DNA from 2 places in the Neorhizobium puerariae genome. Region 2 is predicted to be linked to the other one. Evidence: predicted binding sites of a transcription regulator. Region 2 holds the regulator's gene; the other holds the start of a gene.

Region 1 (9,755 bases), on a different contig from region 2:
CTCGGCAAGCTCGGCGAGGACGAGGTGATCGCGCCGGTTCTCGTCACCGTCATGGACGGCGATGTCGAGAGCATGGGCCGCTACCAGCGCTTCACCCAGGCGCTGCGCGCCGAGGGCATCCGCGCCGAGATGTACCAGGGCAACTGGAAGAAGTTCGGCAATCAGCTGAAATATGCCGACCGCCGCGGCTGCCCGATCGCCATCATCCAGGGCGGCGACGAGCGCGCTCAGGGCGTGGTGCAGTTGAAGGACCTGATCGAAGGCAAGCGCCTCGCGGGCGAGATCGAGGACAATGCGGCCTGGCGCGAGGCGCGGGTGGCGCAGGAGATCGTGGCCGAGGCCGATCTCGTCGCCAAGGTGAAGGAAATTCTTGCCGCGCAGGCGGAGGATCGGCGGCGGGCAAGAAATGTCTGAGCTTCACCCCCCTCTGCTCTGCCGGGCATCTTCCCCACAAGGGGAGAGATCGGCTGGGCGCAGGTCCACCGCCTCCTATCTGACGTCTCGCCCTTCGCCACGGCCCTTTAGCAATAATGGTCGTGCCGCTTGTGATCTCCTCCCTTGTGGGGGAGATGCCCGGCAGGGCAGAGGGGGGTATCCTGATCGGCAGGGAGTGATCCAATGCCCCTGATCGACATGCCGGAGTTTTCCGGAGACCTTCTCGACGAATTTGCCGCCCGGCGGACGGAGCGGGTGAACACGCCCGTCATCCAGCCGGCCGAACCCTTCCTCGACATGGCGGGCGAGGACCTGCGCCGACGCATCTTCCTGACGGAGAGCGAGACCGGCGCGAACCTCTGCCTGCGTCCGGAATTCACCATTCCCGTCTGCCTGCGCCACATCGAGACGGCGACCGGCACGCCCAAGCGCTATTCCTATCTCGGCGAGGTCTTTCGCCAGCGTCGCGAGGGCGCCCACGAATTCTACCAGGCCGGCATCGAGGACCTTGGCGACAAGGACATTGCCAGCGCCGATGCGCGCGCCATCGGCGATGCGGCCGGCATATTGAAGGTGCTGCTGCCCGGCCGGAAGCTGGAACTGACGCTCGGCGACCAGGCGGTGTTCGAGGCGGTCGTCAAGGCGCTCGGCCTGCCGTTCGGCTGGCAGCGGCGGCTGATCCATGCCTTCGGCGACATGGAACATCTCGAAGCGCTTCTCGAACGGCTTGCCCGGCCGCAGCCGGTCGCCGGTCTCGATCCCGCGATCGCCGCACTGATTTCCTCCGGCGACGAGGCGGAGCTGGTGGCGCGCATCGACCGCACCATGGAGGAGACCGGCTATTCGACCAATGCCAGCCGCTCGCCGGCCGAAATCGCAAGGCGGCTCAAGGAAAAGCTGGAGCTGGCCGAAACCCGCCTCGATGGCACCGCTCTCCTTCTGCTGCGGGAGTTCCTGACGCTCAGGCTGCCGGTTGCCGACGCTCCGGCGGCGCTGGCGGGCTTCGCGGATGCCGCCGGCCTGAAGCTTGGGCCGGCGATCGCGCTTTTCGACGCTCGGCTCGCGGCGCTCGCCAATGCCGGCGCCGATCTTGCGAGCATGACCTATCGCGCCGCCTTCGGCCGCCCGCTCGATTATTATACCGGCCTCGTCTTCGAAGTGACGGAGGCGGGTTCGGCCGCGGTTCTGGCGGGCGGCGGCCGTTTCGACCGGCTTCTGACCCTGCTCGGGGCGCGGGAGCACATCCCGGCCGTGGGCTTCTCGCTCTGGCTCGACCGGATCGAGGCTGCGAGGTCCGCTGTCGCGGGCCGAAAAGTGGAGCCCGGTTTCCGGGCAGAACCGCCGCGCGCAGAAAAGACCTCATCATGAACGCAATCACCATCGCCCTGCCGTCCAAGGGGCGCATCAAGGACGGCACCGTCGAAGTCTTCGGGCGGGCAGGGCTTGCTATTTCCGCCGTTGGCAACGATCGCTCCTATCGTGGCCGTATCGAGGGCATGGAAGGCGTCGAGATCGCCTATCTGTCGGCCTCCGAGATCGCCCGGGAGCTTGCGAACGGCGCCGTGGATTTCGGCGTCACCGGCGAGGACCTCGTCCGGGAAGGCATGTCCGGCGCGGACGCGCGGGTGGAATTCTGCGCGCGGCTCGGCTTCGGCCAGGCCGACGTGGTCGTCGCCGTGCCGGAAATCTGGCTCGACGTGGAGACCATGGCCGATCTCGGCGACGTGGCGGCGGATTTCCGCGCCCGTCATGGCCGGCGTCTGGCGATCGCCACGAAATACTGGCGGCTCACCCAGCAGTTCTTTTCGGGGAGCCACGGCATCCAGCTCTATCGCATCGTCGAGAGCCTGGGCGCGACGGAGGGTGCTCCGGCGGCCGGTCAGGCGGATATCATCGTCGACATCACCTCGACGGGCTCGACGCTCAGGGCGAACCACCTGAAGATCCTGTCGGACGGAGTGATCCTGAAATCCGAGGCCTGCCTGGTGAGGGCGCGCAAGCCGGGCCACGAGGAGGACCCGCGGGTGGCCAGGATCGCGGAGGCCGTGCGCGCCGCGCTTTGAGGCCTGTCGCCCGAAGGCGTGAACCGTTTCGGGAGGGCGGCCTTGCAGGGGCATTCGGGGCGTTCTTGCGCCTCGGAGTTCCAAAAGGGAGGAAAGATGCATGCATGTGACCGGCGGATGCCATTGCGGCTCTGTGACCTATGAGGCGGAGCTCGACACCCGGCGGGTCGTGATCTGCCATTGCACCGATTGCCAGAAGTTGACCGGCTCGCCGTTCCGCGTGACCGCCGTGGTGCAGGACGGTGACCTGAAACTGACGGGAAACGAGCCGAAAATGTACCGGCGGGTGGCCGACAGCGGCCGTGTCCGCCAGCAGTATTTCTGTCCCGAATGCGGTTCGCAGCTCTTCGTCAACGGCGAGGGCGAGGCGTCGAAGGTGTGGGGCATCCGCTGGGGAAGCATCGACCAGCGGATGGACGTGAAGCCCCTGCGGCAGGTCTGGTGCCGTTCCGCCCCGGCATGGCTTGCGGAGATCGCCGAGCTGCCGGTGCACGAGAGGGACTGATCCCGGGGCCGGTAGCTTCAAGGCGCGCGGCGGTCTTGCGGCTGCGGCACGCTTGAAACAGCGACCCGAAACGAAAAACCGCCGGACTTTCAGGGTCCGGCGGAACAGATCGTGGGCAGGGAATGGAGAAAGCTTAGGCGGTAATTGCGACCGAACCGCGGCGGGCATCGATCGAATAGGCGCCGGCGCCGGCAGCGGCAAGAGCCAGGAAACCGCCTGCGAGCGACACGTTCTTCCAGAAGATAAGGCCGTTGAAGACGGTCAGAAGGCCGTTGGCCTCCGGTGCGAAACCGGGGATGTTGATCACGCCGTTGTGGAAGACGAAGGCGGTGAACAGGCAGAAGAGCGCGAGCAGGATGGCGGCGATCTTCGTCTGGAAACCGGTCAGAACGGCAAGGCCGGCGACGAGTTCGAAAATGCCGGCGACATAGGCGAGCAGCGTTGCGGCCGGGAGGCCGGCGCCGGTGATCATGCCGGCCGTGCTGGACGGATCGACGAGCTTCTGGAAGCCCGCCGCGATGAACATGATGGCGAGAAGGACGCGGCCTGCGAGAAGCAGGGAGCTGTTGGCGGTAGAGGACATTTCAGATCTCCGGATCGATGTCTGTGGTTCGACAGGCGGTTGAATTTTCTGGAGGCTTATTTGCCTGTTTTCGTTCGTGTCTGGAAGATGAACGATGATAGACACTTTGTCTTCTAATGATGAACGATATAGGCGCAGCTTGACATTTGTCCAGAGAAGGAGCGCCCGTGCGAATGCGGAACCTCATTGGATCTTGCACAAAGTCGCTCCGCATTCGCGTGGCCTTCGGCGTTCTCTCGGGGCTTCCGGCCCGCAGGTGATCGCTGCGCCCCGCCGCGGCAGGCTTCGTCGCTTGCGCTCGGGAGGGATTGACGGAACTCAGATCTCCTCGATCCGGCGCGCATCTTCCGGCAGGACGGAGAGTTCGCGCCAGTCGATCTCCTCCAGCAGGAGATTGTATTCGTCGACATTCACCTGATGCGCCGCGCGCAGCCTGTCGAGTTCGTCGCGCTGCGCGGCGATCGCCGCCAGGGCAAGCCGGCGGTAGGTTTCGAGCGATGCGATGCCCGCAGCGTCTGTGATCGCCTGCTGTTCGAGCCGGAACTTGGCGCGGAGCAGTTCGGCTTCCTCCTCCTGGGCGCCGTCGAGTTTCGCAAGGCCGGCGCGGGCGATCTCGCTTCGCCGCGCGGCAAGCTCGCCATGCCCCTCCGTGCGGCGGTCGAGGCCGAGCCAGCGGATGATCGGCGTGAGCGTCAGCCCCTGCACCACGAGCGTGGCGAGCACGACGGCGAACGCGGTCAGCACGACCGTATCGCGTTCCGGAAACGAGGCCGGCAGGGCAAAGGCGGTGGCGAGCGTCACGAGGCCGCGCATGCCGCACCAGCCTGCGAGGAGCGCCTGCGTCATGGTCGCGGGTTCGGGCCTGCCCTTGCGGCGGGCATGCCAGGCATGCGCGCGATTGAACCCGACGCAGACGGCGAAACGGGTGACGATGACGATGGCGACCGTCAGAAGGGCGAAGCGGATCGCCTCCCCCAGGTGATCGGCCGGCATGTTGCCCACGATATCGCGAACCTGCATGCCCATCAGCAGGAATGCCATGACATTGAGCACGAAGACGACGGCGCTCCAGACCGCGTAGGATTGCACGCGCATGCGGGCCGAGGATCGCCCGCCGTCGTTGCGGGCAAGCATCATCGCGAAGGCGACGATGGCAAGCACCGCCGACAGCCCGAGCCGCGCGGCGGCGATCCACAGCAGGAAGGTCTGGACGAACTGGAGGAGGTTGCCTCCGAGCGTGCCCGTCACGAACCTGTAGAGGTGCCTCACCAGCCACGCCGCGACGATCCCGAGCAGGATGCCGCCCGGCACCGCGAGCGTGAGATGCAGCGCGACCGGCCCGTCGAGATGCCCGGCGGATTGCACGGCAAGTGCGGCATCGAAGATCAGCAGGGCCGCCGCATCGTTGAACAGGCTCTCGCCCCGCAGCACGGTGTCGGTGCTTCGTGGAATGGCCATGGACGACAGGACCGCCGTCGCCGCCGCCGCATCGGGCGGCGCGACGATCGCCCCGAGCGCGAGTGCCGCGGCGATGGGCAGGCCGGCGATGGCCCATCCGGCCCAGGCGACCGCGGCGGCCGTGACCACCACCCCGCCGACCGCGAAGACGAGGAGCGGCAGCCAGAAGCGCCGCGCAATCCCGATCGGAAAATCGAAGGCCGCGTCGAGCAGCGCCGGAGCGATGAAGAGCGCCAGCGCCGTCTGCGGTTCGAGCGAAATGTAGGGCATGCCCGGCACGAGGGCGACGGCCGCGCCCGCGAGCGCCAGCATGGACGGATAGGGCACGGCAAGGCGGCGCGAAATCTGCAGCAGCACGACCGCGACAAGCAACAGGACCAGCAGGCTCTCGAAAAAGCTCATGACCTCGACTGTACCGGCCGCCGTGGCCGTTGTCAGCGGTGTTCCGCCTGTCGAAGACGGCCGCAAAAGAAAAAGGGCGACCCGAGGGCCGCCCTTTCGCAATGGCTGGTAAGGATTTCTTAGAAATCCATGCCGCCCATGCCGCCGCCCGGCATTGCCGGCATCGGAGCGTCCTTCTTCGGCAGCTCGGCGATCATGGCTTCGGTGGTGATCAGCAGGGAAGCAACCGAAGCTGCGTTCTGCAGGGCCGTGCGGACAACCTTGACCGGGTCGACGATGCCGAGCTGGATCAGGTCGCCATATTCGCCGGTCTGGGCGTTGTAGCCGTAGTTGTCTTCGTTCTTGTCGAGGATCTTGCCGACGACGATCGAAGCTTCGTCACCGGCGTTTTCGGCGATCTGGCGAACCAGGGCCTGCAGCGCCTTGCGGACGATGTTGATGCCGGCTTCCTGGTCGTCGTTTGCACCCTTGGAGGCGATCTTGGATGCCGAACGGAGCAGGGCTACGCCGCCGCCCGGTACGATGCCTTCCTGAACGGCCGCGCGGGTCGCGTTGAGGGCGTCGTCGATGCGGTCCTTCTTTTCCTTGACTTCGACTTCCGTCGCACCGCCGACGCGGATGACGGCAACGCCGCCGGCGAGCTTGGCGAGACGCTCCTGGAGCTTCTCGCGGTCGTAGTCGGAGGTGGTTTCCTCGATCTGGGCCTTGATCTGGTTGACGCGGCCTTCGATGTCCGACTTGGCGCCGGCGCCGTCGACGATCGTGGTGTTTTCCTTGGAGATTGAGACCTTCTTGGAGCGGCCGAGCATGTCGAGGGTGACGTTCTCGAGCTTGATGCCGAGGTCCTCGGAGATGACGGTGCCGCCGGTCAGGATGGCGATGTCTTCCAGCATGGCCTTGCGGCGGTCGCCGAAGCCCGGAGCCTTGACGGCAGCGATCTTGAGGCCGCCGCGCAGCTTGTTGACGACGAGGGTCGCGAGGGCTTCGCCTTCGACGTCTTCAGCGATGATCAGGAGCGGCTTGCCGGTCTGGACGACGGCTTCGAGAACCGGGAGCATCGCCTGGAGGTTGGAGAGCTTCTTCTCGTGCAGGAGAATGAAGGCGTCTTCCAGGTCGGCGACCATCTTTTCCGGGTTGGTGACGAAGTAGGGCGAAAGATAGCCGCGGTCGAACTGCATGCCTTCGACGACTTCGAGTTCGGTCTCGGCGGTCTTGGCTTCCTCGACGGTGATCACGCCTTCATTGCCGACCTTCTGCATGGCTTCGGCAATGTCGAGGCCGATCTGGCGCTCGCCGTTTGCGGAGATCGTGCCGACCTGGGCGACTTCTTCCGACGTGTTGATCTTCTTGGCCTTGGCCTGGAGATCCTTGACGACTTCAGCGACGGCGAGGTCGATGCCGCGCTTCAGGTCCATCGGGTTCATGCCGGCGGCAACGGCCTTGGCGCCTTCCCTGACGATGGCCTGGGCGAGAACGGTTGCAGTCGTCGTGCCGTCGCCGGCGATGTCGTTGGTCTTCGAAGCGACTTCGCGGACCATCTGGGCGCCCATGTTCTCGAACTTGTCTTCCAGTTCGATTTCCTTGGCGACCGATACGCCGTCCTTGGTGATGCGCGGAGCGCCGAAGGACTTGTCGATGACGACGTTACGACCCTTCGGGCCGAGCGTTACCTTGACTGCGTCAGCGAGAACATCGACGCCACGCAGCATCTTTTCGCGCGCGGTGCGGCCGAATTTTACTTCCTTAGCTGCCATTTTGAGAACTCCTGAAAAGAGGTGTCAGCGGATTTCGTGATGGAATGACCGGCCTGGATCAGCCGATGATGCCCATGATGTCGGCTTCCTTCATGATCAGAAGGTCTTCGCCGTTGAGCTTGACTTCGGTACCGGACCACTTGCCGAAGAGGACGCGGTCGCCGACCTTGACGTCGAGCGCGACGACCTTGCCGGATTCATCGCGGGCGCCGGAACCGACGGCGACGATTTCGCCTTCCTGCGGCTTTTCCTTGGCGGTGTCGGGAATGATGATGCCGCCCTTGGTCTTTTCTTCAGACTCGACGCGACGAACGACGACGCGATCGTGCAGGGGGCGGAAATTGGTGCTTGCCATTGTCTAATCCCTCGATCAAATGACATTGACGGATCAGCGGACCCGTATCGCTTGGCTTGTTGGCACTCGCCTCCGCAGAGTGCTAACGGAGGCGGAGATAAGGGTGACGGCCGGTTGAGTCAAGAACGGCCTCGAAATTTTCAAGACAGCCCCGCCGATGATGCAAAACAAGCTTAACGGGACGGATGCCGGCCGGCGCCTGCCGGGCGGGTGGCTGGCGGCGCCCTCGAGGCCACCGCGCGGGTCGGGATCATGCACCGGACTTTGGTGGAAGAAAGGCATGCCCCCGCGCCGATGTGGTGCGGCGCAAAAATGACACCCGGGCGGCGCGGCGCAGTTCGGGGAGCTTTTTGCTTGTAATCTCCCGGGCGGTTTGCCATGTCACCGGGAACTTGAAGGCACAGGACGGACATATGGCAAAGCGTATCGGCAGTTTGAGCGAAGTGATCGGCGGATACGACGTCGTCCTGTCGGACGTCTGGGGCGTCGTGCACAACGGCGTCGAGGCCTTCCAGCATTCCTGCAGGGCGCTGGCCGCCGCCCGCAATGCCGGCGCCACGGTCGTGCTGATCACCAATTCGCCGCGTCCGGCGCCGGGTGTCATCCAGCAGATGCGCGCGCTCGGCGTTCCGGACGAAACCTATGACCGCATCGTCACCTCCGGCGATGTGACCCGGCACCTCATCGCCGACGGTCCGAAGAAGGTTTTCCTGATCGGGCCCGAGCGTGACCTCAACCTGTTCGACGGCCTCGGCGTGGACGTGGTCCCGGCCGGCGAGGCGGATTGCATCGTCTGCACCGGCTTCTTCGACGACGAGAAGGAAGTGCCGGAAGACTATACGGACATGCTGACCGGTTTCGCAAAGCGCGACGTGCCGCTGATCTGCGCCAATCCGGATCTCGTGGTCGAGCGAGGCCATCGCATCATTCCCTGCGCCGGCGCGGTTGCCGCCTATTACGAACAGCTCGGCGGCAAGACCCGGGTGGCGGGCAAGCCGCACCGGCCGATCTACGAGGCGACGATCGATGCCGCCCGCGAAGTGCGCGGCGACTTCTCGATGGACCGCGTTCTGGCGATCGGCGACGGCATGCCGACCGACGTGCGCGGCGCACTCGCATACGGCCTCGACCTGCTCTATATCAGCGGGGGCATCCATGTCGCGGAATATACCGTCAACGGCCAGACCGACGAGGCGATCCTGAACGCCTGGCTGAAAGCGGAAAACGCCGCGCCGAAATACTGGATGCCTCGCCTGGCCTGAACCGGAAGTCGCTCCGATGACCGTATTCCACCGCAATGAGAAGAAGGAACCGCTGCCCGAGGCGCTGAAGGGCGGCGTGATCGCGATCGGCAATTTCGACGGCGTGCACCGGGGGCACCGCAGCGTCCTGGAGCGGGCGCTGTCGCTGGCCGCCGAGCGTGGCGTGCCGGCGCTGGTGCTGACCTTCGAGCCCCATCCGAGGACCGTTTTCCGCCCGGAGGAGCCGGTCTTCCGCCTGACGCCGGCGCCGCTCAAGGCGCGGCTCCTGGAAGCGATGGGCTTCCGCTCGGTGATCGAATACCCTTTCACGAGGGAGTTCGCGACCCGCTCGGCCGAGGAATTCATCCAGACGATCCTGGTCGACTGGCTCTCCGCCAGCGCCGTCGTCACCGGTTTCGATTTCCATTTCGGCAAGGGCAGGGAAGGCGGCCCCGCTTTCCTGATGGAATCCGGCGTCAGGCACGGGTTCGAGGTGTCGCTGGTCGATGCCTTCCGCGACGAGAATGCCGAGGTGATTTCGTCGAGCCGCATCCGCACCCTGCTGGCCGGGGGGGATGTCGCGGCCTGCGCCGGCCTGCTCGGCTACCGCTATACGGTGGAGGCGGAGGTGATCGGCGGCGAGAAGCTTGGCCGGCAGCTCGGTTTCCCCACGGCCAACATGCGGCTTCCGCCCGAAGCCGAGTTGAAGGCCGGTATCTATGCGGTGCGTTTCCGCCGCCCGGACGGCACGCTCCACGACGGCGTCGCAAGCTACGGCCGCCGCCCGACGGTCACGGAAAACGGCGCCCCGCTGCTCGAAACCTATGTCTTCGACTTTTCCGGCAGCCTCTACGGCGAAACCTGTTCCGTCTCCTTCTTCGGGCATCTCCGCGACGAGTTGAAATTCGACGGCCTCGATCCGCTCGTCGCCCAGATCAGGCGCGACGAGGAAGAGGCGC
Region 2 (21,498 bases):
AGGTGCAGCGGAAAGCGGATGGTGAAGGTCGTGCCGGTTCCCTTGCGGCTGGCGACGGAAAGCGAGCCGCCGAATTCGGTGAGGATGCGCGATGCGATGGCGAGCCCGAGGCCGGTGCCGCCGCTGCGCGCTTCCGCGGTGCCGGCCTGCTCGAATTCCCCGAAGATCCGGGCCTGTTCCTCGGCGGTCATGCCGGGACCGGTATCGGCGACGGCGATGGCGACCACGCCGCTCTCGATGAAGGCCCGCACCAGCACGCCGCCCTCAATGGTGAACTTCACCGCGTTGCCGATGACGTTGAAAAGCACCTGCCGCATGCGCGCCGGGTCGAAATCGAGAAGATCGGGCAGGTCGGCCGCGACGGTGGCGGCGATCTCGATGCGCTTTTCATGCGCGCGGGGCGCCAGCATCTCGACGACGCTCTCGATCAGGTGGCGCAGGTTTTCCGCGCGGTTATTCAGCCGGAAGCGGCCGGCCTCCAGCGTCGAATAGTCGAGAAGGTCTTCCACGAGCTGGGCGAGCGCGTGGCCCGACTGGCGGATGCCGCTCAGGTAATTCTGCTGTTCCGCCGTCAGCTTCGTCTGGCCGAGCAGATGGGTCATGCCGAGGATGCCGTTCAGTGGCGTGCGGATTTCATGGACGACGGTGGCGATCTGGCGGGATTTGGCCGCGCTGGCGGCCTCCGCCTCCTGCCAGGCGTGATGGAGCCGGGCGACGGTGCGCCGGCGGAACCATCCAGACGCGCGGGAAAAGAGAGCGGTTATCGCGCCTGAGGACCGGTTTCGGTCGTCCGTCAGGCGCAGCCCCAACGCGGGCACGACCTGTTCGGCCGCCGATTCGGCTGTATCGGCCGAGGCAGGAGACGCGAACGCTTTGGTAATACGGTCATGTATTTCGGCAATGTCGCGCATGCGGGAAAGACTACCGGCGTTTCTTTCCCATTCCTTAGATCAATCCGGTAAAAATTTACTGATCAATCTTTTTTGGCCCCAGAAGTTCGTCAAGGATGACCAGCCCGGCCCCGATGGTGATGAAGCTGTCCGCCAGATTGAAGACCGCGAACGACCAGGTCGCCGTGTGAAACAGGATATAATCGATCACATGGCCGTAGACGAACCCATCGATGAGGTTGCCGATCGCGCCTGCGATGATCAGCGCGAAGCCGGCATGGGCAAAGGGCCGGTCCTTCGGGGTCCTGCGCCAGAGCCAGAGCACGAATGCGACGATGAGGACCCGCATGCCGACGATGAATTCGCGCTCCATGCCGGAGAGCAGCGAAAAGGCGACGCCGAGATTGTAGGTGCGGTAGAGAGCCAGGACCGGAAGCAGCGGCACGGCCTCTTCCATGGGAAGATAGGCTTCGACGGCGATCTTCACCGCCTGGTCGAGGACCACCGCAACGACGATGACGATCAGGGCCACCAGCGGTCTTGAGAGAAAGGCTGCGCGTTCGGTCATTTCTTCTCGTCCAGGGTCAGCAGATGGCGGCGCGCCTCGAAAAGCATGACAGCGGTGGCGACCGCGAGATTGAGCGAATCGGCCCTGCCCTGCTGCGGGATGCGCACGGTGCGGTCGGCCGCGCCGGCGAGATTGTCCGGCAGGCCGGACTGTTCGTTGCCCATCAGCAGGACGACCGGCTTCCTCGCGTAGTCGACGGTGCGGTAATCGACGGCGCCTGCGAGATGGGTCGCCACGACCTGCGCGTCGGACCTCTTCTGCCAGGCGAGAAACTCCCCGGCCGAGCATTTGACGACCGACATGGCGAAGATCGAGCCCATGGTGGCGCGCACGGTTTCCAGCGAAAAGGGATCGGTGCATTCGCCGACCAGCAGGACGGCCGACGCGCCGGCGGCATCCGCCGTGCGGATGATCGTGCCGAGATTGCCGGGATCGCGCACCCGGTCGAGCGCCACGAGGGTCTCGCCGCTTGCCGGCTTCAGGTCATCGAGCCGTTTCCAGCGCTGTTCGAAAATCCCGACCACCATCTGCGGATTGTCGCGGCGGGTGATCGATGACAGCACCTTCTCGCTGACCTCCAGCACCAGCCCGCCCTGCGCCACGGTCCTTGCCGCGACCTGCTCGACCAGCGGCTTGCCCTTGGCGGCCTTGGCGTAGACAAGGGTACGGATCGACCAGCCGAGCTCCAGCGCATCGATGACGAGCTTCAGGCCCTCGGCCATGAAGGTTCCGCTTTCCTCGCGGTCCTTCTTGTTGCCAAGCGCCTTGATATCCTTGATGATCGGGTTGGCGAGCGAGGTGACTTCCTTCACCTGCCCCACCCGCCTTGGCCCCGATTTCTGGAAATCGTCGATCATGCAGGCACCCAACGGCTGAAGAGAGAGGTGGAAAGCGCACGGCCGCGGCCCTTGCCGTCAAGCCCCGCCTCGCGGATGACGAGTTCGCCCGATTCCACCGCGCCGCCTGCCCCGCGCATCGTCTCGCGCATCAGTTCGTGGATGGAATAGAAGCTCGCCCGGATGGAATAGGCGGTGAGGACAAGGCCGATCGCCTTCGCAGACAGCAGCTCCCGGCAGATATCCAGCATCAGCGGCAGGTGATCGAAGAGCTGCCAGACCTCGCCGTTCGGGCCACGGCCGAATTTCGGCGGGTCGGTCAGGATGATGTCGTAGCGGTTGCCGCGGCGTTCCTCGCGCAGGATGAATTTCATGGCATCCTCGCAGATCCAGCGGATCGGCGCCCTGTCGAGCCGGGCGAGCGCCTGGTTCTCGCGCGCCCAGCCGATCGCCTTCTTCGAGGCGTCGACATGGGTGACCTCGGCGCCGGCCGCCGCAGCGACAAGCGAAGCAACGCCGGTATAGCCGAAAAGGTTGAGCACCTTGACCGGCCGCCCCGCCCCGCCCCGGGCCTCCTCGATGCGCGCCTTCATCCAGTCCCAGTGGACGATCTGTTCCGGGAAGACGCCGACATGGCGGAAGGCCGTGAAGCGGCCGAGGAAATCGACGCCGAGCAGCGAAAGCGGCCAGCTCTCGCCAAGCGCCTCCCTTGGAAAACGCCAGCGTCCCATGCCGTCCTCGTCGGTGTCGCCGGTGAAGACGGCATCCGCCTTTTCCCAGACATGGGCAGGCAGGGACGGCTGCCAGAGCGCCTGCGCCTCGGGACGGACGATGCGGTATGGCCCGTATTGCTCGAGCTTGAGGCCCTTTCCGCTGTCGATCAGATGAAAATCGCCCGCGCCCGAGGATTCCAGGATAACCGGCACGCGCTCGGCCGGCAGCTCGCCGGTGCGCGCGATCAGCGGCCGGTTTTCGGCCGGCGTCGTCGCGGCGGGTTTTGCGGCCTTCTCCTGCGGCCGGACCGCCGGCCTCGACGGGGCGGCATGCCCCCGCCCCTGCCGGTTGCCGGCCTCCGGCCGGGTCTTCTCACCCGGCCGCCGTTCCTTGTTCTTCAATGCGTTCATCCGCCTGGGTTCTTCTTCGTGAGGCAGCAGATAGCATCTGCCGCGCATTCTTCAAAGCCATGCGCCGGTGACGCCCGGGGTTTTCTTGGCGGACGGCCTGTCCGCCTCACGTCCCCCTTGGCAAAAACATCCGCCGCTGCAATATGATTGCCGACGTGTTCCAGGGAGGATCAGCACATGGATATGGGCGGTGAAGAACGTATCGCGGCGCCCCGCGAAGTGGTCTGGCAGGCACTGAACGACCCGGAAATCCTCCGCCAGTGTATTCCGGGCTGCCAGAGCCTGGAGCAGAAATCCCCGACCGAACTCGCCGCCACCGTGAAGCTGAAGATCGGCCCGGTCTCGGCGAGCTTCACCGGCGAGGTGACCCTTTCCGACATCAACCCGCCGGAAAGCTACACGATCTCCGGCGAGGGAAAGGGCGGCATCGCCGGTTTCGCCAAGGGTTCGGCAAGCGTGACGCTGGTGGAAGACGGCGCCGACACGCTGCTGCGTTATGCGACCAAGGCGCAGGTCGGCGGAAAGATCGCCCAGCTCGGCTCACGGCTGATCGATTCGACCTCGCAGAAGCTCGCGACGCAATTCTTCGCGGATTTCAGCAAGGCCGTCGTCGCCAGGGCCGACGGCCAGGCCTGAGCTTTCCGGTTTCGCAGGCCGTTATTTCGCGGGCAATTGCGACGGGGCGGCCCGGCCGGCCAGGGCCGCCTTGTGCTCGCTCTGCCATCTGACGGCCTCTTTCGCCTCGACACGCGCCTGCTTGCGGTATTTGCCCTGGCTGAGCCATGTGGCCGCTGCGCCGACCAGCATGCCGAGCAGGACGGCGAGGAAGAGGAACAGGAAGAACGGACCGCTGACCGCAAGGACCCCGTCTTCCGGGCGGAAAGGATTGAGCGCCAGCGTGACGGTCTGGCGGTTGGCCACCGCAAGTACGATCAGCACGATGCCGAGCGGCACGAAGATCACAAGGCTGACGATCCTTTTGAGCTTATCCATCGGCATCTCCCGGCAGCAGCCATTCCGCCGTTCGAACGGCGTCTGTTGCAGAATAGGTACGGTTTACGGGCTTTCAAGGGCGGCGGAAGGCCGCGGCCGGGAGGATCAATCGTCCTCATCCGCAAGGCCGGGATTCAGGCGCTCGCGCAATTCCTTGCCGGTCTTGAAGAAGGGAACCCATTTCTCCTCGACGAAAACGCTTTCTCCGGTGCGGGGATTGCGACCGGAGCGCGAGGGGCGGTTCTTGACCGAAAAGGCGCCGAAACCGCGCAATTCGACGCGATTTCCGCCCGCCAGGGCATCTGTGATCTCATCAAGCACAGCATTGACGATGTTCTCGACATCGCGGTGGTAGAGATGCGGATTGCGAGCTGCAACGATCTGTACCAATTCAGACTTGATCACGGTTGCCCCCTGAAAAGTTTAGATTTTCAACCGCGCCCAACCTGCCAAACCGAGACCAGACCGTCAAGAAACAACTTGTCCGCGCCGAATGCGCGAAATGTCTCGGGCGCGATCGCCTGGCCGAGACCGGTCTGCCTCACGAATTCGGCAAGGGCGCCTGCGAGCCAGAAGGACGAGGAGGAAGAACGCTGCTTCCACTCCACGACGGGCAGATCCTTCGAAACGCCGCGCGACTCCAGATAGGCGCGGATATCGTCGTCGCCGCCGAGCTTGTCGACGAGCTTGACGCCGAGGGCCTGGCGCCCGGTGAAGATCGTGCCGTCGGCAAGCTTCAGCACGTCCTCGCGCGGCAGCTTGCGGCGGTCGGCGACGAGATCGACGAACCAGCCGTAGCTGTCCATCACCATGTTGCGGATCATCGTCCTGGCGTCCTCGCTCGCCGGATGGAAGGGCGAGGGCTCGGCCTTCAGCGGCGCCGACTTGATCTCCTCCAGCGAGACGCCGATCTTCTTCATCATCTCGTCGATCTGCGGATACTGGAAGATCACGCCGATCGAACCGGTGATCGAACTTTCGCCCGCGACGATCTGGTCGCCGGCGGTCGCGATCATATAGCCGGCGGACGCCGCAAGCGTGCGGATATCGGAGACGACCGGCTTTTTCGCAGCCACGTTGCGGATCGCCTTGAAGATGCGCTCTCCGCCGTAGGTGGTGCCGCCGGGCGAGGAGATCGAGACGACGAGCGCCCTGGCCTGGCTGCTGTCGGCAATCCGCTCCAGCCGTTCCAGGAGTTCCTTGTCATCGGTGATCATGCCGGAGATCTCGATGCGGGCGACATGCGGCACGGCCGCGCCGGCGCCGTCTCCGAGAGCGACCCGGTAGAACGCAAACCCGATGCCGATCAGCAGGAGGAGGGCGACGACACGCCAGAAGCTGAGCTTGCGGCGCAGCGAGCGCCGGTCGGCAATTGCCATTTGATCCATGAAACACCTTCCCGATACGCGGGCCCGATGCGCGGGCGATTTGCTGGGTCGAGCACCCTCGATAGGCTCTCTAGCGCGTTTTGTAGGAGGGCACATCACGTTTTTATGTTGTCCGTTATTGTTTGTTGATGAATAAAAACCATATTGGCGGGCAAAGCACGGCCTGCGCGCGCCGGTCTCCTTTCCGGAGACGGCCCGGGAACGGCGTGCGGAAGGGCCAAGATCTAAGGAAAAGTCCGGCATCCATGCTGCAGCACATTCGAAAGACGGCAGGCCTTGTGGCGGCGTTCGAGCCAAATCTCGACGCCTATCAGGCGGCGCTTGCCCATTCCGCTCTGGTGCGGAAGCTGAAAATCCTGCTGCCCATCGCCGCGCTCGTCATCTCGGCGCTCTTCATCGGCGTCTCGATCATCCGCGCCTACCTGCCGGAGAACCTCTCGATCGAGAACGCCCGCATCGAGAACGGCAAGATCGTCATGGAGCGCCCGGCCATCTCCGGCCGCAACAAGGACGGCATCAACTATTCGATGACCGCGACCCGGGCGCTGCAGGATATCGAGAACCCGAACAAGATCACGCTCGAGGACGTGAAGGCCGCCGTGCCGATCAACGACGACGTGATCGCGCGGGTGACCGCAACCGGAGCCGATTTCGACCGCGGCGCCGACATGCTCGATCTCACCGCGCCCTTCGACGTCAACCTCAGCAACGGCATCACCGCCCGCTTCAAGTCCGCGCATCTCGACGTCAATGCCGGCCTGATGGACACGCGCGACCCGGTCGACATTTCGATGAATGAAGGTTCGATTGTTGCAGACTCTTTAAAGATAACAGATAAGGGACGCACCATCACGTTCACAGGCCAGGTTCGCCTCCATCTCGACCCTGCCACCATCCGCAACCAAGGCAAATAGGCCCCGCCGCCATGACGCATCGCCGCCTTCCTATCCGGAATACCGCAGTTCTGTTCGCGGCAGGATTGTTCTCCTGTCTTGCCGCCACCGCCCACGCCCAGTCGACCACCAGCCAGATGGAGGGCCTCAAGCTTTCCAACGACAAGCCGATCCAGATCCAGAGCGACCAGTTCGAGATCAAGGAACAGGAAAAGAAGGCCTTCTTCACCGGCAACGTGCAGGTCGTGCAGGGCACGACCACGATGAAGGCCGGCAAGATGACGGTGCTCTACACCGGCGAAGGCGCATCCGTGACCTCGGGCAATGCCAATATCGACAAGATCTTCCTCGACGATACCGTTTTCCTGAGCTCCGGCACGCAGCAGGCCACCGCCGAAAAGGGCGAGTTCGACATGGCGAGCCAGACTTTCGTGTTGTCGGGCAAGCAGGTCGTGCTGTCCGAAGGACCGAACGTCTTCAAGGGCTGCAAGCTGACGGTGCTGATGGAAACCGGACAGGCCAAGCTCGACGCCTGCGGCGGACGCGTCGAGATCATGCTCGACCCGAAATCGCGGCAGCAGCAGCAACCGAAGCAATAATAGACGTCAAACGTGAAAATACCGCTGCTTTCCAGTCTGTCGGCAAGGAAGCCGTCCGCGCCAGAACCCTTCGTTGCACGCGACAAAGCGCGATACGAGGGAACGCTGGTCGCGCACGGCCTTTCCAAGACCTATGACACGCGCCGTGTCGTCAACGGAGTGTCGCTCGTCGTGCGCCGCGGCGAGGCCGTCGGGCTGCTGGGGCCGAACGGCGCCGGCAAGACCACCTGCTTCTACATGATCACCGGCCTCGTCCCGGTCGACGAGGGCATGATCGCCATCAACGGCAACGAGGTCACCCACATGCCGATGTACCGGCGGGCGCGCCTCGGCGTCGGCTACCTGCCGCAGGAGGCCTCGATCTTCCGCGGCCTGACGGTGGAGGAGAACATCCGCGCCGTGCTGGAAGTACACCAACCCGACAAGGACAAGCGGGAGAAGAAGCTCGACGAGCTTCTCGAGGAATTCCACATCGGCCAGCTTCGCAAGTCCGCCGCCGTGGCGCTTTCCGGCGGCGAACGCCGGCGTCTGGAAATCGCCCGCGCGCTCGCCACCGACCCGGCCTTCATGCTGCTGGACGAACCGTTTGCCGGCGTCGACCCGATTTCCGTCTCCGACATCCAGAACCTCGTTCGCCACTTGACGGCACGCGGGATCGGAGTTCTGATAACGGACCACAACGTCCGCGAGACACTGGGCCTCATCGACCGGGCCTATATCATCCATGCGGGCGAGGTGCTGACGCATGGCCGGGCCGACGATATCGTCAACAATCCGGATGTCCGCCGCCTCTATCTCGGCGACAAGTTCAGCCTCTAGACAACCCCGGTGCGGCAAAGAAGTTTACTTCCCCGCACCGCGGCGCTTGACCAAACCCATTAAAAAAGCAATTCTCGTGCCAGATGCAAATTCAGCCATCTGAGCGGCGTGACTGAAGGCGTGTCCGTTTCCTCGCGAAGGGGTGCCACAAGGGGATTGCAAGGAGTTTCGCGTCCGCCATGGGTTTATCCGCCAGCCTTTTCCTGAAGCAGACCCAGTCGCTGGTGATGACGCCGCAGCTGATGCAGTCGATTCAGCTGCTGCAGATGACGCATTTCGAGCTCAACCAGTTCATCGCGCAGGAAGTGGAAAAGAACCCGCTGCTCGAATTTGCATCAGGCGATGCCGAAAACGGCGCCGAAACAGGCTTCGAGAGCGACATCTCCTTCGCGGCCGGCGACGGCAACGATGCGGCGGTCTCCACGGCGAACGACGGCGACTGGTACGAAAGCTCCTCGCCGGTCACCGCCGAACGGCTCGGCGAAGGCCTGGATACGGGCTTCGAGAACGTCTTTCCCGATGACGGCCCGGCCCGGCGGGCCGATGCGCCGGAACTGCTCAGCCAGTGGAAATCAATGCCGGGCGGGGAAGCGGGAGAGGATTACGATCTCGACGACTTCGTCGCGGGCCAGGTGACCCTGCGCGACCACCTGAACCAGCAGATTCCCTTCCTGATCACCAGTCCGGGAGACCGGCTGGTCGCCCAGCATCTCGTCGACCAGCTCGACGAGGCCGGCTACCTGCAGGGCGGCACGCAGGAGATCGCCGACCGGCTCGGCAAGCATTCCGAGGAGGTGGAGGCGATCCTTCGCAAGCTGCAGACGCTCGATCCTCCCGGTGTCTTCGCCCGCTCGCTCAGCGAATGTCTCATGATCCAGCTTCGCCTCAAGGACCGGCTGGACCCGGCCATGGAGGCGCTCGTCAGGCATCTCGAACTGCTCGCCAAGCGCGATTTCGCCTCGCTCCGGAAGATCTGCGGTGTCGACGACGAGGACCTGATCGACATGCTGGCGGAAATCCGCGGGCTCAACCCGAAGCCGGGCGCCGGCTTCGAAAGCGGCGTCTCGGAGACGATCTCGCCGGATATCGTCGTGCGCGCGGCACTCGACGGAAGCTGGATGGTCGAGCTCAATCCCGACACGCTGCCGCGGGTCCTGGTGAACCAGGCCTATTTCCAGACGGTTTCGAAGAATTGCCCGAAGAACGGCGAGGACCACAATTTCCTTTCCGAATGCCTGCAGAACGCCAACTGGCTGACGCGCAGCCTCGACCAGCGGGCCAAGACGATCATGAAGGTGGCGGCCGAGATCGTCCGCCAGCAGGACGCGTTCCTGATGCACGGCGTCGACCACCTGCGGCCGCTCAACCTGAAGACCGTCGCCGAAGCGATCAAGATGCATGAATCGACGGTGAGCCGCGTCACGTCCAACAAATACATGCTAACGCCGCGGGGCCTGTTCGAGCTGAAATATTTCTTCACCGTGTCGATCGGCTCGGCGGAGGAAGGCGGCGACAGCCATTCGGCGGAGGCCGTGCGCCATCGCATCCGCCAGCTCATCGCCCAGGAAACGCCGGATGCAGTGCTTTCCGACGATGACATCGTCATCAGCCTGAAGCGGGGCGGCGTGGAACTTGCCCGCCGCACCGTGGCGAAATACCGCGAGGCGATGAACATCCCCTCCTCGGTCCAGCGCCGCAGGGAAAAGCGGGCGATTGCCAAGGTCGCGGCTTTCTGAGGCAGGCACCGGCAGACATGCAGAACGAAGACGCAGCCTTCTGGGAAACGCTCGAGGCGCTGATCGCGACGACGGAGCTTACGATCGACCGGCCGGCCGGAAGCCGCCATCCCCGCTATCCCGATCTCGTCTATCCCCTGGACTACGGTTTCCTGGACGGGACGACGTCGATGGACGGCGGAGGCATCGACGTATGGCGCGGTTCGCTCAGGCCGGCGGCTCTGGTTGCGATCGCCCTGACCGTCGATCTCGCCAAGAAGGACAGCGAGATCAAGCTCCTGCTCGGCTGCACGGCCGGGGAGATCGAGACCGTCCGCCGCTTCCACAACGAACATGCGGCCATGAAGGCGATCGTACTGAGAGCGCCATGCGCCCGAATGGACACATGAAGGACGCTCCAACCTCCTGAACCGGCGCATCGTGCTTTCCGAAAACCGATTCCGATCCTCTGGCCGATGCTGTAGCCGGGCGGCCTGAGCATCCGACAAACTACGTAGAAATCCCGGGTCCAGCAGCCGTTGACATTCCCGGCACCGAAGGTTAGAAGCCCGCCGCAACTGCACGGGACGCGGCAAAAGCATGTCCCGCCATCCAGCAGGCATTGATTGCAGCAATTTGGTTTTGTCGCATGCGAACGGCTTGGATGAGGGGTCGGCTTGGCGTAGACTGAAACACGCAAGTCACGACAAGAAGGAAAAATTCCATGAGTGTGCGCGTATCCGGTAAGCATATGGAAATTGGCGAATCGTTCCGTCAGAGGATCGAGGAGCAGATCGGTGAGGCGGTTACAAAGTACTTCGACGGGGGGTACGCAGGCCAGGTCATCGTGGAAAAATCCGGTTCACGCTTTTCTGCCGACTGCAAGGTGCATCTCGATACCGGGATCGTGCTGCATGCGGCTGGAGAAGCGAATGATCCGCAGGGAAGTTTCGATGCCGCCGCAGAGCGGATCGAAAAGCGCCTGCGCCGCTACAAAAGGCGGCTCAAGGATCATCATGCCGGCAACCACATGAACGGCTATGCTGAAGTCGCCTATACCGTCATGGACGGCGTACCGGATGAAGCCGAGGAACTGCCCGAGGATTTCGCGCCGACCATCGTCGCGGAAAGCTCCAAGCAATTGAAAACGATGACTGTGGCAAGCGCAGTCATGGCGCTCGACATGACCGACGAGCCCGTTCTCCTGTTCCGCAGCCCCGGCAAGGAGCAGTTGAACATCGTTTACCGCCGCAACGACGGCAATATTGGCTGGATCGATTCCACCAATATCAAGAACTGAACAATCTCCAGGAGAGCGTCGGAAACGGCGCTCCTCTTCGCATGGAGCGAAAGCGCTCTTGCGGCACAAAGGATGACGAGAATGGCATTGGCAGATTTGCTGCAGCAAGATGCGATTATTCCTGCCCTCAAGGTGAACTCCAAAAAGCAGCTTTTGCAGGAACTGGCGGCCAAGGCTTCCAAGCTCACCGGTGTTGCCGAACGGGAGATTTTCGACGTCATCCTGCAGCGGGAAAGGCTCGGCTCCACGGGCGTCGGCCATGGCATCGCCATTCCGCACGGCAAGCTCGGCAGCATTTCCTCGATCAAGGGCATTTTTGCGCGCCTTGAAGCGCCTGTGGATTTCGAGGCTCTCGACGACGAGCCGGTCGACCTCGTCTTCCTGCTACTCGCACCGGAAGGCGCCGGCGCGGACCACCTGAAGGCGCTGTCGCGCATCGCCCGCGTGCTTCGCGACCAGGAACTGGTGGCGAAGCTGCGCAAGACCGATTCCGCATCGGCGATCTATGCCTTCCTCAACGAGGAACAGGCCAACCACGCCGCATGACGGCAGACACGATTTCGTGGGGACGGAAGCGAAACCGCCCGGCAGCCTAAAAGGCTCCGGGCGGTTTTGTCATTCGGACCTGATGCCGCTTGCGCGACATGCATCGGGTAAGGCAGGGAGCGAGGCGCATTGCCCGCTCCCGGCATTTTCCCGGGCCTTCTTGCCTCAGGCCTTCTTTTCGCCGGCCGTCTCGGCGGCAGGCGCTTCCGACCTGGGGCCACCCTTGGCGACGCCGACCATGGCGGGGCGCAGCACGCGCTCGCCAATGGTGAAACCGGCCTGAACCACCTGGACGACCGTGTTGTTCGGCACATTGGAGTTCGGGATCTCGAACATCGCCTGGTGGAAGTTCGGATCGAACTTCTCGCCTTCCGCCTCGATCCTCCGCACGCCGTGACGTTCCAGCGCCGAAAGCATCGAACGCTCGGTCATCTCGACGCCTTCGAGAAGCGTGGTCAAGGTCGCATCGGCGCCGGCGCGCATCTCGGTCGGCACGGCATCCAGCGCCCGACGCAGATTGTCCGACACGGCCAGCATGTCGCGGGCGAAGCTTGCGACGGCATAGGACTTGGTGTCCTTCACGTCGCGTTCGGTGCGGCGGCGCAGGTTGTCCATCTCGGCGGCGAGCCGCAGGAAGCGGTCGCGCAGCTCGGCATTTTCCGCCTTCAACGCGTCGAGGGGATCGAGCTCGACGGCCGGCGTTTCTGCAGCATTCTGATCGGCCGCGTCCTCAAGAGCAGACGCTACGGCTTCCGCCGAGCTTTCGGCGGCAGCTGCGTCAGGTCCGTTCTTCTTGGTTTCGTCGGTCATGACGGTCTCCGGTTATTCCTACTTGGATTTCTGGGCTTCGATTTGTGCCCGATATCGAGGTTTGGGGTGAAAAAATCAAGGCTTGGCCGGAAAGTTGGATGCCGGCACCCTGCCGCGCTCAACGCGACAGCCTTGCGAGGAGCTGGGCCGTATAGTCCACCATCGGCACGATGCGGGAATAATTGAGCCGGGTCGGACCGATGACGCCGACGGCGCCGACGATGCGATCCTCGCCATCCCGATAGGGCGCGACGATGAGCGACGACCCCGAAAGCGAGAAGAGCTTGTTCTCCGAACCGATGAAGATGCGCACGCCCGGCCCCCGCTCGGCCAGTTCGAGGATTTCGATCAGGCTGTCCTTCTTCTCCAGATCGTCGAAGAGAAGGCGCAGGCGATCGAGATCGGCGGTATCGTCAAGCCCCTGAAGAAGGTTGGCGCGGCCGCGCACGATGAGCTGGCTGGGCTTGCCCTCCTCGCTGTCGCCGGACCAGACGGCGAGGCCCCGTTCCACGAGATCCTGCGACAGCGCGTAAAGCTCGCCCTCAACCCGGTCCTTCAGCTTCTTGAGTTCGCTGCGCAGCTCCGGCAGCGTCTGGCCGGTCAGATGCGCGTTGAGGAAATTCGCGGCCTCGGTGAGCTGCGAGGATGTGACGCCGGCCGGCAGGTCGATGATGCGGTTTTCCACCTGGTTGTGATCGCCGACCAGCACGGCGAGCGCCTTGGTGGGCTCCAGCCGTATGAATTCGACATGTTTGAGGACCGGGTCGCTCTTGGTCGTGATGACGATGCCGGCCCCGCGCGAAGCGCCCGAGAGCATCAAGCTCGCCTCCGCCATCAGGCTTTCGACCGGCTGGTCCCGATCCGCCGGATGGATCTGGCGGTCGATGCTGGCCCGCTCCTCCTCCGAAAGATTGCCGACCTGCATGAAGGCGTCGACGAAGAACCTCAGCCCTGTCTGGGTCGGCAGCCGTCCGGCGCTGACATGCGGGGAATAGATGAGGCCGAGCTCCTCGAGATCGCTCATCACATTGCGCACCGAGGCCGGCGAGAGGGACATCGGCAGAAGGCGGGACAGGTTGCGGGAGCCAAGCGGTTCGCCGGTATCAAGATAGCTTTCGACGATGCGGCGGAAAATCTCGCGCGAACGATCGTCGAGCAGTGAGCCGCTGTCCCTGGCCGTCGGTCCCGGAAAACCCATTGAATCCTTCACCGTTTCATTGATCCTGCACGAAAATATAGTCATTCCCGCCATTATCGCAAAAGGGAAAATCCGCTCCCGCCGATCCCTCTCCGCAAGGGGAACGAAAGGTGCTTCTTCCTCACGGGTGGCGGCCGGGATCTCAAAGATTCGCAAGTCCGGATGGAAAACCGCTTCACTCCTTTCCCGGAATTGCTCTAGAAGGCGGAGACAAGAATTCCAGGGAGACAAGAATGCGGCCTTCAGGCAGACAGACAAACCAGATGCGCAAGGTCTCGTTCGAGCGCAATTTCTCCAAGCATGCGGAAGGTTCCTGCCTCGTCAAGTTCGGCGATACGCATGTGCTCTGCACCGCGAGCCTTGAGGAGAAGACGCCGCCGTGGCTGCGGAATTCCGGCAAGGGCTGGGTGACGGCCGAATACGGCATGCTGCCGCGCGCCACGGGCGAGCGCATGAAGCGCGAAGCCGCCGCCGGCAAGCAGGGCGGCCGTACCCAGGAAATCCAGCGCCTGATCGGCCGGTCGCTGCGCGCCGTCATCGATCTCGAAGCGCTCGGCGAGCGGCAGATCACGGTCGACTGCGACGTCATCCAGGCGGATGGCGGCACGCGCACGGCCTCGATCACCGGCGGCTGGCTGGCTCTTTACGACTGCCTGAAGTGGATGGAGACCCGCTCGATGATCAAGGTCGAGAAGGTTCTGAAGGACCATGTGGCGGCGATCTCCTGCGGCATTTTCGCCGGGCAGCCGGTGATCGACCTCGACTACCTGGAGGATTCCGCCGCCGAGACGGACGCCAATTTCGTCATGACCGGCGCAGGCGGCATTGTCGAGGTGCAGGGCACGGCGGAAGGCGCGCCCTTCAGCCAGGAGGAATTCCTGCAGCTTCTCGCGCTCGCCCAGGCAGGCACGCGGGAACTGGTGGCGCTTCAGAAGCAGGCGATCGGCTGAGATCTTTGGAAGCCCGATGTCGGAGGGGATCATTTGCCTGATCCCCGGACATCCGTACCGCCGTCGGGTTCGGTTCCGCCATCAAAAGCCTCGGGCATGATGCGCCTGCCGGCCGAGGCCGGAACGACCACCGAATACCGGGAGCGAGCGGAAGCGCTCCGGCGACAAGGCCCATGGGGGCAGATATCCGGGCCGGCATGGCCAGGGCCTCGGCCTGGTGACGCAATTCAACACGGCAGGTGGCTCTTCATGATCGAAGGCATTCTCGAAACCTCGCTTTATGCCGACGATCTCGACGCCGCGGAAGCCTTCTATGGCGGCGTGCTGGGCCTTCAGAAAATCCTCCGCGCCGGCGACCGGCATGTCTTCTTCCGTTGCGGCCCCGGCATCCTGCTGATCTTCAATCCGGAGGAAACGGTGAAGCCGCCGCCTGCCGGCAGTCTGCTCGTGCCGCCGCACGGCGCAACCGGGGCGGGACACGCCTGTTTCAGGGTAAGCGGCGAGGCGATTGACAGGATCGCGGAAAAGCTCAACAAGGCAGGTATTGCCATCGAAAGCGATTTCCGCTGGCCGAACGGCGCCCGCTCGATCTATTTTCGCGATCCCGCCGGCAACAGCCTGGAATGCGCGGAGCCCAGGCTCTGGAATCTCGAATAGGAATTTTTATGCGCAAGCTCGACACCAAGACGATCGTCGTCGCCAGCCACAATGCAGGGAAAATCCGCGAAATCGCCGAGCTGATCGGCCCGCTCGGCTTTTCGGCGAAATCCGCTGCGGAGCTGAAGTTCGAAGAGCCGGAGGAAACCGGCACGACCTTCGAGGAAAATGCCGCGATCAAGGCGCTCGCTTCCGCCAGGGCCTCGGGCCTGCCGGCGCTGTCGGACGATTCCGGCCTGGTCATCGACGCGCTCGACGGCGCGCCGGGCGTCTATACCGCCAACTGGGCCGAACGGGAGGATGGCACGCGCGACTTCCAGATGGCGATGGAAAAGGTCGAAAAAGCGCTCGAAGAGCGGGGCGCCTCGCGCCCGGAACAGCGCACCTGCCGTTTCGTCAGCGTGCTCTGCCTTGCCTGGCCGGACGGGCATACGGAATTCTTCCGCGGCGAGGTGGAGGGGACCGTCGCCTGGCCGCCGCGCGGCACGCAGGGTTTCGGTTACGATCCGGTCTTCCAACCGGAAGGTTATGACATCACTTTCGGCGAGATGAGCTCGGAAGAAAAGCACGGCTGGAAGATCGGCGAGCCCCAAGCGCTTTCCCATCGCGCCCGCGCCTTCAAGCGTTTCGTCGAAACCTGCCTGGAGGCCTGAGCCTGCCTTGAACTCCGCCGCGACGCTTCTGCCCGATACCGGTGAGCCCGGATTTGGCGTTTATGTGCATTGGCCCTTCTGTGCGGCCAAATGTCCCTATTGCGACTTCAACAGCCATGTGCGCCATAAGCCGGTCGACCAGCCGCGTTTTGCCGCCGCCTTCCTGCGGGAGATGGAGACGATGCGGCGCATGAGCGGCCCGAAGACCGTCACCAGCATCTTCCTGGGCGGCGGCACGCCTTCCCTCATGGACCCCGCGACGGTCTCGGCCATCCTCGACGGCATCGCCCGGCACTGGCATGTGCCGGACGGTATCGAGGTGACCATGGAGGCCAACCCCTCAAGCGTGGAGGCAACCCGCTTCCGCGGCTACCGGGACACCGGCGTCAACCGCGTTTCGCTCGGCGTGCAGGCCCTGAACGATGCGGATCTCCGCTTCCTCGGGCGGCTGCACGACGTCGCCGACGCGCTGCAGGCGATCCGGCTTGCCCGCGACATTTTTCCGCGGATGAGCTTCGACCTCATCTATGCGCGGCCGAACCAGACGGTGGAGGCCTGGGAAGCGGAACTGACGGAAGCCATTTCCTACGCGGTGGACCACCTGTCGCTCTATCAGCTCACCATCGAGGAAGGCACGCCCTTCTACGGCCTGCACAAGGCGGGCAAGCTGATCGTGCCGGACGGCGACCAGTCCGCGGCCCTTTACGAAGCGACGCAGGAGATCACCGCGCGCCACAGCATGCCGGCCTACGAGGTTTCCAACCATGCCCGGCCGGGCGCGGAAAGCCGGCACAACCTCACCTACTGGCGCTACGGCGACTATGCCGGCATCGGCCCCGGAGCGCATGGCCGCCTGACGCGCGGCCGCAACAAGATCGCAACGTCGACGGAACGGCGCCCGGAGACATGGCTTGAGCAGGTCGAGCGCGAAGGTCACGGCATGATCGACCAGGACGTGCTCGGCTTCGAGGAACAGGCCGACGAGCTGCTGCTGATGGGGCTGCGGCTGCGCGAAGGCGTCGATCTCGCCCGCTGGCAGCAGCTTTCCGGCCGGGATCCCGATCCCATCCGCGAGGAGCGCCTGCTGGAGCACGGGTTTATCGAGCGGCTCGGCAATTCCCGCCTGCGCTGCACGCCGTCCGGCATGCTGATCCTGGACGCCGTGGTGGCCGATCTGGCCTGCTGAACGATCGGCTCGCCCCGAACCTCCGGAGGAAAGGTCGACAGCATGGGCTGCCGACGGCCCGCCGGGGACGATGATCATGCCGGATATCCAGTCCGCTCCTCCTCAGGAGGAGGATGGCTGCTTCACCGCAAGCACATGCAGCCAATCGGTGGGCTGGTTGTCGTAACCGCCGCCATGCACCGCATCGATCTCGATCGATCCCCAGGGCAGGGTTTCGTAGGTCTCGCGCAGCCAATCCCGTGAAGGATAGTTGTAGTAGCGGCCGAGCCCGTCGTGGCCTTCCGCCTTACCGGCCTTGAAGCTCGCATAAAAGACGCCGCCGGGGCGAAGAGCCGCGTGGATCTTGCCGAAGACGGAGGCAAGCCCCGCCCGGGGCACATGCAGCAGGCAGGCATTGGCCCAGACGCCGTCGAAGGCGTCAACGGCATCGACATCCTCGAAACGAAGCACGCGCACCGGCATGCCCAGGCGTTTTCCGGCTTCGCTCGCCATTTCCGGCGTGCCGTCGGTCGGCACGACGCGGAAGCCGCGCTCGAGCATGGCCGCGCTGTCACGCCCATTGCCGCAGCCGAGTTCAAGGACCTGCGCGCCCGGCTCAAGCCTTGCGAGGAAAACCGCGAGCCGCTTCAAGCTCGGCGTCGTGAACCAGTCGGCATAGGTTGCGGCATTCTCGGCATAAAAGCGCCCCGTCGGGTCACTGTCGGTTGACATCGCCACTCCTCACTTCGAGGACAACAGGAGCCTCGTTCCAAACCCCATGAAGATGAGGCCCACGCCAAGATCGATCCGCTTTTTGGCGCCAAGATAGGCGGCCGCGGCCCTGCGATGGGTGATCAGGCCGATCAGGCAGGTATAATACACGGTAGAGACCACGACCATCACGGCGGTCGCCGCAAGCCCATAAAAGAACGGCGTGCCCGCGGGCATTGTCGCGGCAAACAGACTGGCGACGAACAGGGCCGATTTCGGATTGGCCAGATTGGTCGCAAGCCCCATGCGATAGGCGGTCTTCAGCGGCACATCGACGCGTTGCGCCGCAAAGTCGTCCGCCTGCCGCGCCCTTCGGATGTCGAGGAAGATCTTTGCCCCGAGCCAGACGAGATAGAGCCCGCCGACGATCTTCAGGGCCAGATAGGCGAATGGCGCCGCCTGGAAGAGAACGTTGATGCCCAGCCAGCCGGCAAGGCCCCAGCAAAGAGTTCCCGTAATGGTTCCCATCGCCGCCACGATCGCCACCCGGCGCGGCGCCGTCAGCGCATACCGCATCACCAGCAACGTGTTAGGCCCGGCGTTATGCACGCCACGGCCCAAATCGTTGCAACGGAGAGAAGAAACATGGCCTCAGGCGTTGTTCTCGTTGATCAGCCGCTTCAGAAGCTCGACCTCGTGGCTGAGCTTGGTATCGCCGGTGATCATTTCCTCGATCTTGCGGACCGCATGCAACACGGTCGTATGATCGCGGCCGCCGAAACGACGCCCGATTTCCGGGAAAGAGCGCGGCGTCATGGTCTTCGAGAGATACATGGCGACCTGACGCGGCTTGACGATGACGCGCGTGCGGCGGTTGGAGACCAGTTCCTGGCGCGACACATTATAATGGCGGGCGACGATACGCTGGATATCCTCGATGCGGACGCGCTTGGCCTCGCCCGAACCGACCAGATGCGCAAGCAGCTCGTCGACGCGTTCGATCGACAGCGACGGCTCGAAAGAACGGCGGAAAATCAACTGGTTGAATGCGCCTTCCAGCTCGCGGCCGCTATTGGCGACATTGCGCGCGACATGGGAGAGGATTTCCATCGGGATATCGAGCGACGGGTCATCCTGACGGGCGACGGCAAGGCGGCGCTTCAGCATTTCGAGGCGCATCTCGTAGTCCGGCGCCTCGACCTCGATCGCCACGCCGCCCTGCAGGCGCGAACGGACGCGCGGATCGAGCGATTCCAGCTCCCACGGAGCGCGGTCGGCGGCGACGACGACCTGCTTTGCGCTGTCGAGCAGCATATTGAGGAGATGGCAGAACTCGTTCTGGATCATCTTGCCCTGCAGGAACTGCATGTCGTCGATGATCAGCAGGTCGATATTGCGCAGCGAGTCCTTGAGCGTCAGCGCGTCGTTGTCGCGGATCGCGGTGGCAAAGCGCCACATGAAATATTCGGCCGTCAGATAGACCACCCGCGGCATGCGTTCGCTGCTTACCGCCGCGTTGGCGATCGCCTGCAGAAGATGGGTCTTGCCGAGACCGACGCCGGAATGGACGAAAAGCGGGTTGAAGCGCACCGCGCCGGCGCCGGCTTCGGCGATCGTCCTGGCGGCGGCGAGCGCCACGCGGTTCGACGGGCCTTCCACGAAGGTTTCAAAGGTGAAGCGGCTGTCGAGCGGCGAACCGAACAACGGACCGGGCGCCTGCGCGGGACGGGACTGTGCGGCGGCAGGCGCCGCGAAAGCGGCGATCTTGCCGATTTCGCGCGGCATCTGCGGACGCTGGGCCGGCTGGGCCGCCGGTTCCGGCAAAAGCGCGCGATCTTCGCATGCCGCCGGAGCGCGGGCGCTGCGGCTTGCACTGCGCACCAGGATCTCCACTTTCAGGATTTCCGGGTCTTCCGCCTGGAAGATGGAGGTGATGAGATCGAGATAACGATTGTTGATCCAGGATTTCAGAAAGGTGGTCGGCACGGTGAGACGCACCATGCTCTTGGAGACCGAATGCAGCTTCAAACGCCCGAACCAGCTTGCATATACGTCCTGACCCACCTGTGCTTTCAAACGCGTGCTGAACCGCTCAAAAAGAGCATTATGCTTCATTTCTGACGTTTCCCCTGCCGCCTGGGAGCAACTTGAATCAAGTGCCTGCCGCGCATGGTCCCCATTACCTGCACGGGCCGATACAGTATTCATTTGCATTATTCGCCGCCTTCCAATCTTGCAGCCCGGCGGTTCTCGTTTACGCCGCCAGGACCAACCTTGTTTCAAGGCATAGCAAAACGTTCCCACTCATTGAGAACTGCCGCCGCCTTCCCCTTTTTCAAAGGCCTCCCCCGCCTTTCGGCGATCGAAACCTTGCCCGGCCCGCCTCGTATACAGGCCCGACACACGGGAGCCACCCCGCTTCGACGAACGTCTCATCCTCGTCATGAGCCGCCCGAACTCTTCATTTCTCCTTCACCGGCAGGCGCCGGATAAAAAGTGGACAAAAACCGAGCGTCTCCGGAAAGTGTTCCTTTCCGGCACACAACCGACAGTTACCTGGGAAACGGGAAGCTTATCCCGTAGCAAGAGGCAGAAAGTCTCCGCGCCATCCTAAACAGGACGGTTGCCGACAGCCCTCTGAAGTAGTCCCCGCGCCCCTTGCTGAGAGCCATTTAGGCAGGATCAAATCCCAAGATCAATGATGAATTTTACGCAAAATTAAGAGGCGGGCGTTGACTCAACGAGCGTGATTTGAATGTCACAGAGGCCTTCACGGAGAATCGCTGTTGAATCAATGAGATTCAAAAATGGCATACATTCCGGGCGATTGTTCACAGAAAAAATAAAAAACTTCTTGACTCGGTTGCAGGGCTTTTAGGGGCCCGGAAAGTCACCCGCAGACTCATAGACCTCCCACAAACTATTGATTCAAAACAGTTTTTTATGTCACGCCCCTGACACGAAATTGTTAATGAGCCGGATAATTATAAGGCAGGCTGAGAGAATCACAAAAAGCCCGGTCAATCGACCAGGCTCTTTTGCATCGCAAATTTTTGGATTGATCAGGCCGAAAGAGCCTTCACACGGGCCGCCAGACGGGACACCTTCCGGGACGCCGTGTTGCTGTGAAGCACGCCCTTGGACGCGGCGCGCTGGATCTCCGGCTGGGCAGCCTTCAGAGCCTCGGCGGCAATAGCGATGTCACCCGTTGCGATGGCTTCCTCAACCTTGCGGATGAAGCCACGGACGCGCGAACGGCGAGCCTTGTTGACTGCAGTACGGCGAGCGATCTTGCGGGTCGCCTTCTTCGCCGAAGTTGTATTGGCCATTTCATGCCTCTCTACGAATTCGAACCAAACTCCACCGTTGCCGCGCCGGTCCTGCGACCCTTCATCCAGCAATTCGGGAGCAATAGAGGAAGCCGTGATCAGGCTTTCCCAACTGTGGGCGGGCATATAACCGGAATACCCGCTCCCGTCAACGCAGATTCTGGCAACGCGTATCCTGATCGATAACGATCCTCTTTCAGCGGTTCCGGAACTGAGGTTTACGCTTTTCCACGAAGGCCGCCATGCCCTCCTTCTGGTCGGCGGTGGCGAAAAGCGAATGGAAGAGCCGCCGCTCGAAACGCAGGCCTTCGGCAAGCGTCGTCTCATAGGAGCGGCCGACGGCTTCCTTGGCCA

The links. Region 2 encodes HrcA, which represses chaperone genes, less so after heat shock. Its sites were predicted from a motif close to GTTAGCACTCNCNNNNNGNGAGTGCTAAC; they were not measured.
Region 1: groES (co-chaperone GroES) is a predicted target of HrcA. The motif match lies at 7,614-7,642, and genes of this name have one in related genera.

The regions. Positions count from the first base shown of each region.
Region 1 covers NZ_JBHMAA010000017.1:162,744-172,498, reverse strand. Annotated here, with positions in the region: gene hisS (histidine--tRNA ligase) at 1-414, shown strand, start outside; gene ACFFP0_RS16480 (ATP phosphoribosyltransferase regulatory subunit) at 619-1,803, shown strand; gene hisG (ATP phosphoribosyltransferase) at 1,800-2,498, shown strand; gene ACFFP0_RS16470 (GFA family protein) at 2,599-3,003, shown strand; gene ACFFP0_RS16465 (DoxX family protein) at 3,137-3,586, opposite strand; gene ACFFP0_RS16460 (cation:proton antiporter) at 3,905-5,446, opposite strand; gene groL (chaperonin GroEL) at 5,566-7,200, opposite strand; gene groES (co-chaperone GroES) at 7,259-7,555, opposite strand; gene ACFFP0_RS16445 (TIGR01459 family HAD-type hydrolase) at 7,969-8,817, shown strand; gene ACFFP0_RS16440 (bifunctional riboflavin kinase/FAD synthetase) at 8,834-9,755, shown strand, end outside.
Region 2 covers NZ_JBHMAA010000015.1:71,145-92,642, reverse strand. Annotated here, with positions in the region: gene ACFFP0_RS13720 (hybrid sensor histidine kinase/response regulator) at 1-818, opposite strand, end outside; gene lspA (signal peptidase II) at 967-1,458, opposite strand; gene ACFFP0_RS13710 (TrmH family RNA methyltransferase) at 1,455-2,315, opposite strand; gene ACFFP0_RS13705 (RsmD family RNA methyltransferase) at 2,312-3,409, opposite strand; gene ACFFP0_RS13700 (SRPBCC family protein) at 3,596-4,054, shown strand; gene ACFFP0_RS13695 (DUF1049 domain-containing protein) at 4,076-4,411, opposite strand; gene ACFFP0_RS13690 (integration host factor subunit beta) at 4,517-4,816, opposite strand; gene sppA (signal peptide peptidase SppA) at 4,843-5,799, opposite strand; gene lptC (LPS export ABC transporter periplasmic protein LptC) at 6,045-6,713, shown strand; gene ACFFP0_RS13675 (LptA/OstA family protein) at 6,725-7,291, shown strand; gene lptB (LPS export ABC transporter ATP-binding protein) at 7,328-8,110, shown strand; gene rpoN (RNA polymerase factor sigma-54) at 8,290-9,846, shown strand; gene ACFFP0_RS13660 (hypothetical protein) at 9,864-10,235, shown strand; gene hpf (ribosome hibernation-promoting factor, HPF/YfiA family) at 10,550-11,125, shown strand; gene ptsN (PTS IIA-like nitrogen regulatory protein PtsN) at 11,207-11,671, shown strand; gene grpE (nucleotide exchange factor GrpE) at 11,837-12,481, opposite strand; gene hrcA (heat-inducible transcriptional repressor HrcA) at 12,600-13,679, opposite strand; gene rph (ribonuclease PH) at 13,913-14,629, shown strand; gene ACFFP0_RS13630 (VOC family protein) at 14,879-15,286, shown strand; gene rdgB (RdgB/HAM1 family non-canonical purine NTP pyrophosphatase) at 15,295-15,939, shown strand; gene hemW (radical SAM family heme chaperone HemW) at 15,947-17,125, shown strand; gene ACFFP0_RS13615 (class I SAM-dependent methyltransferase) at 17,228-17,836, opposite strand; gene ACFFP0_RS13610 (LysE family translocator) at 17,846-18,424, opposite strand; gene dnaA (chromosomal replication initiator protein DnaA) at 18,467-20,029, opposite strand; gene rpsT (30S ribosomal protein S20) at 20,878-21,144, opposite strand; gene ACFFP0_RS13595 (enoyl-CoA hydratase) at 21,341-21,498, opposite strand, start outside.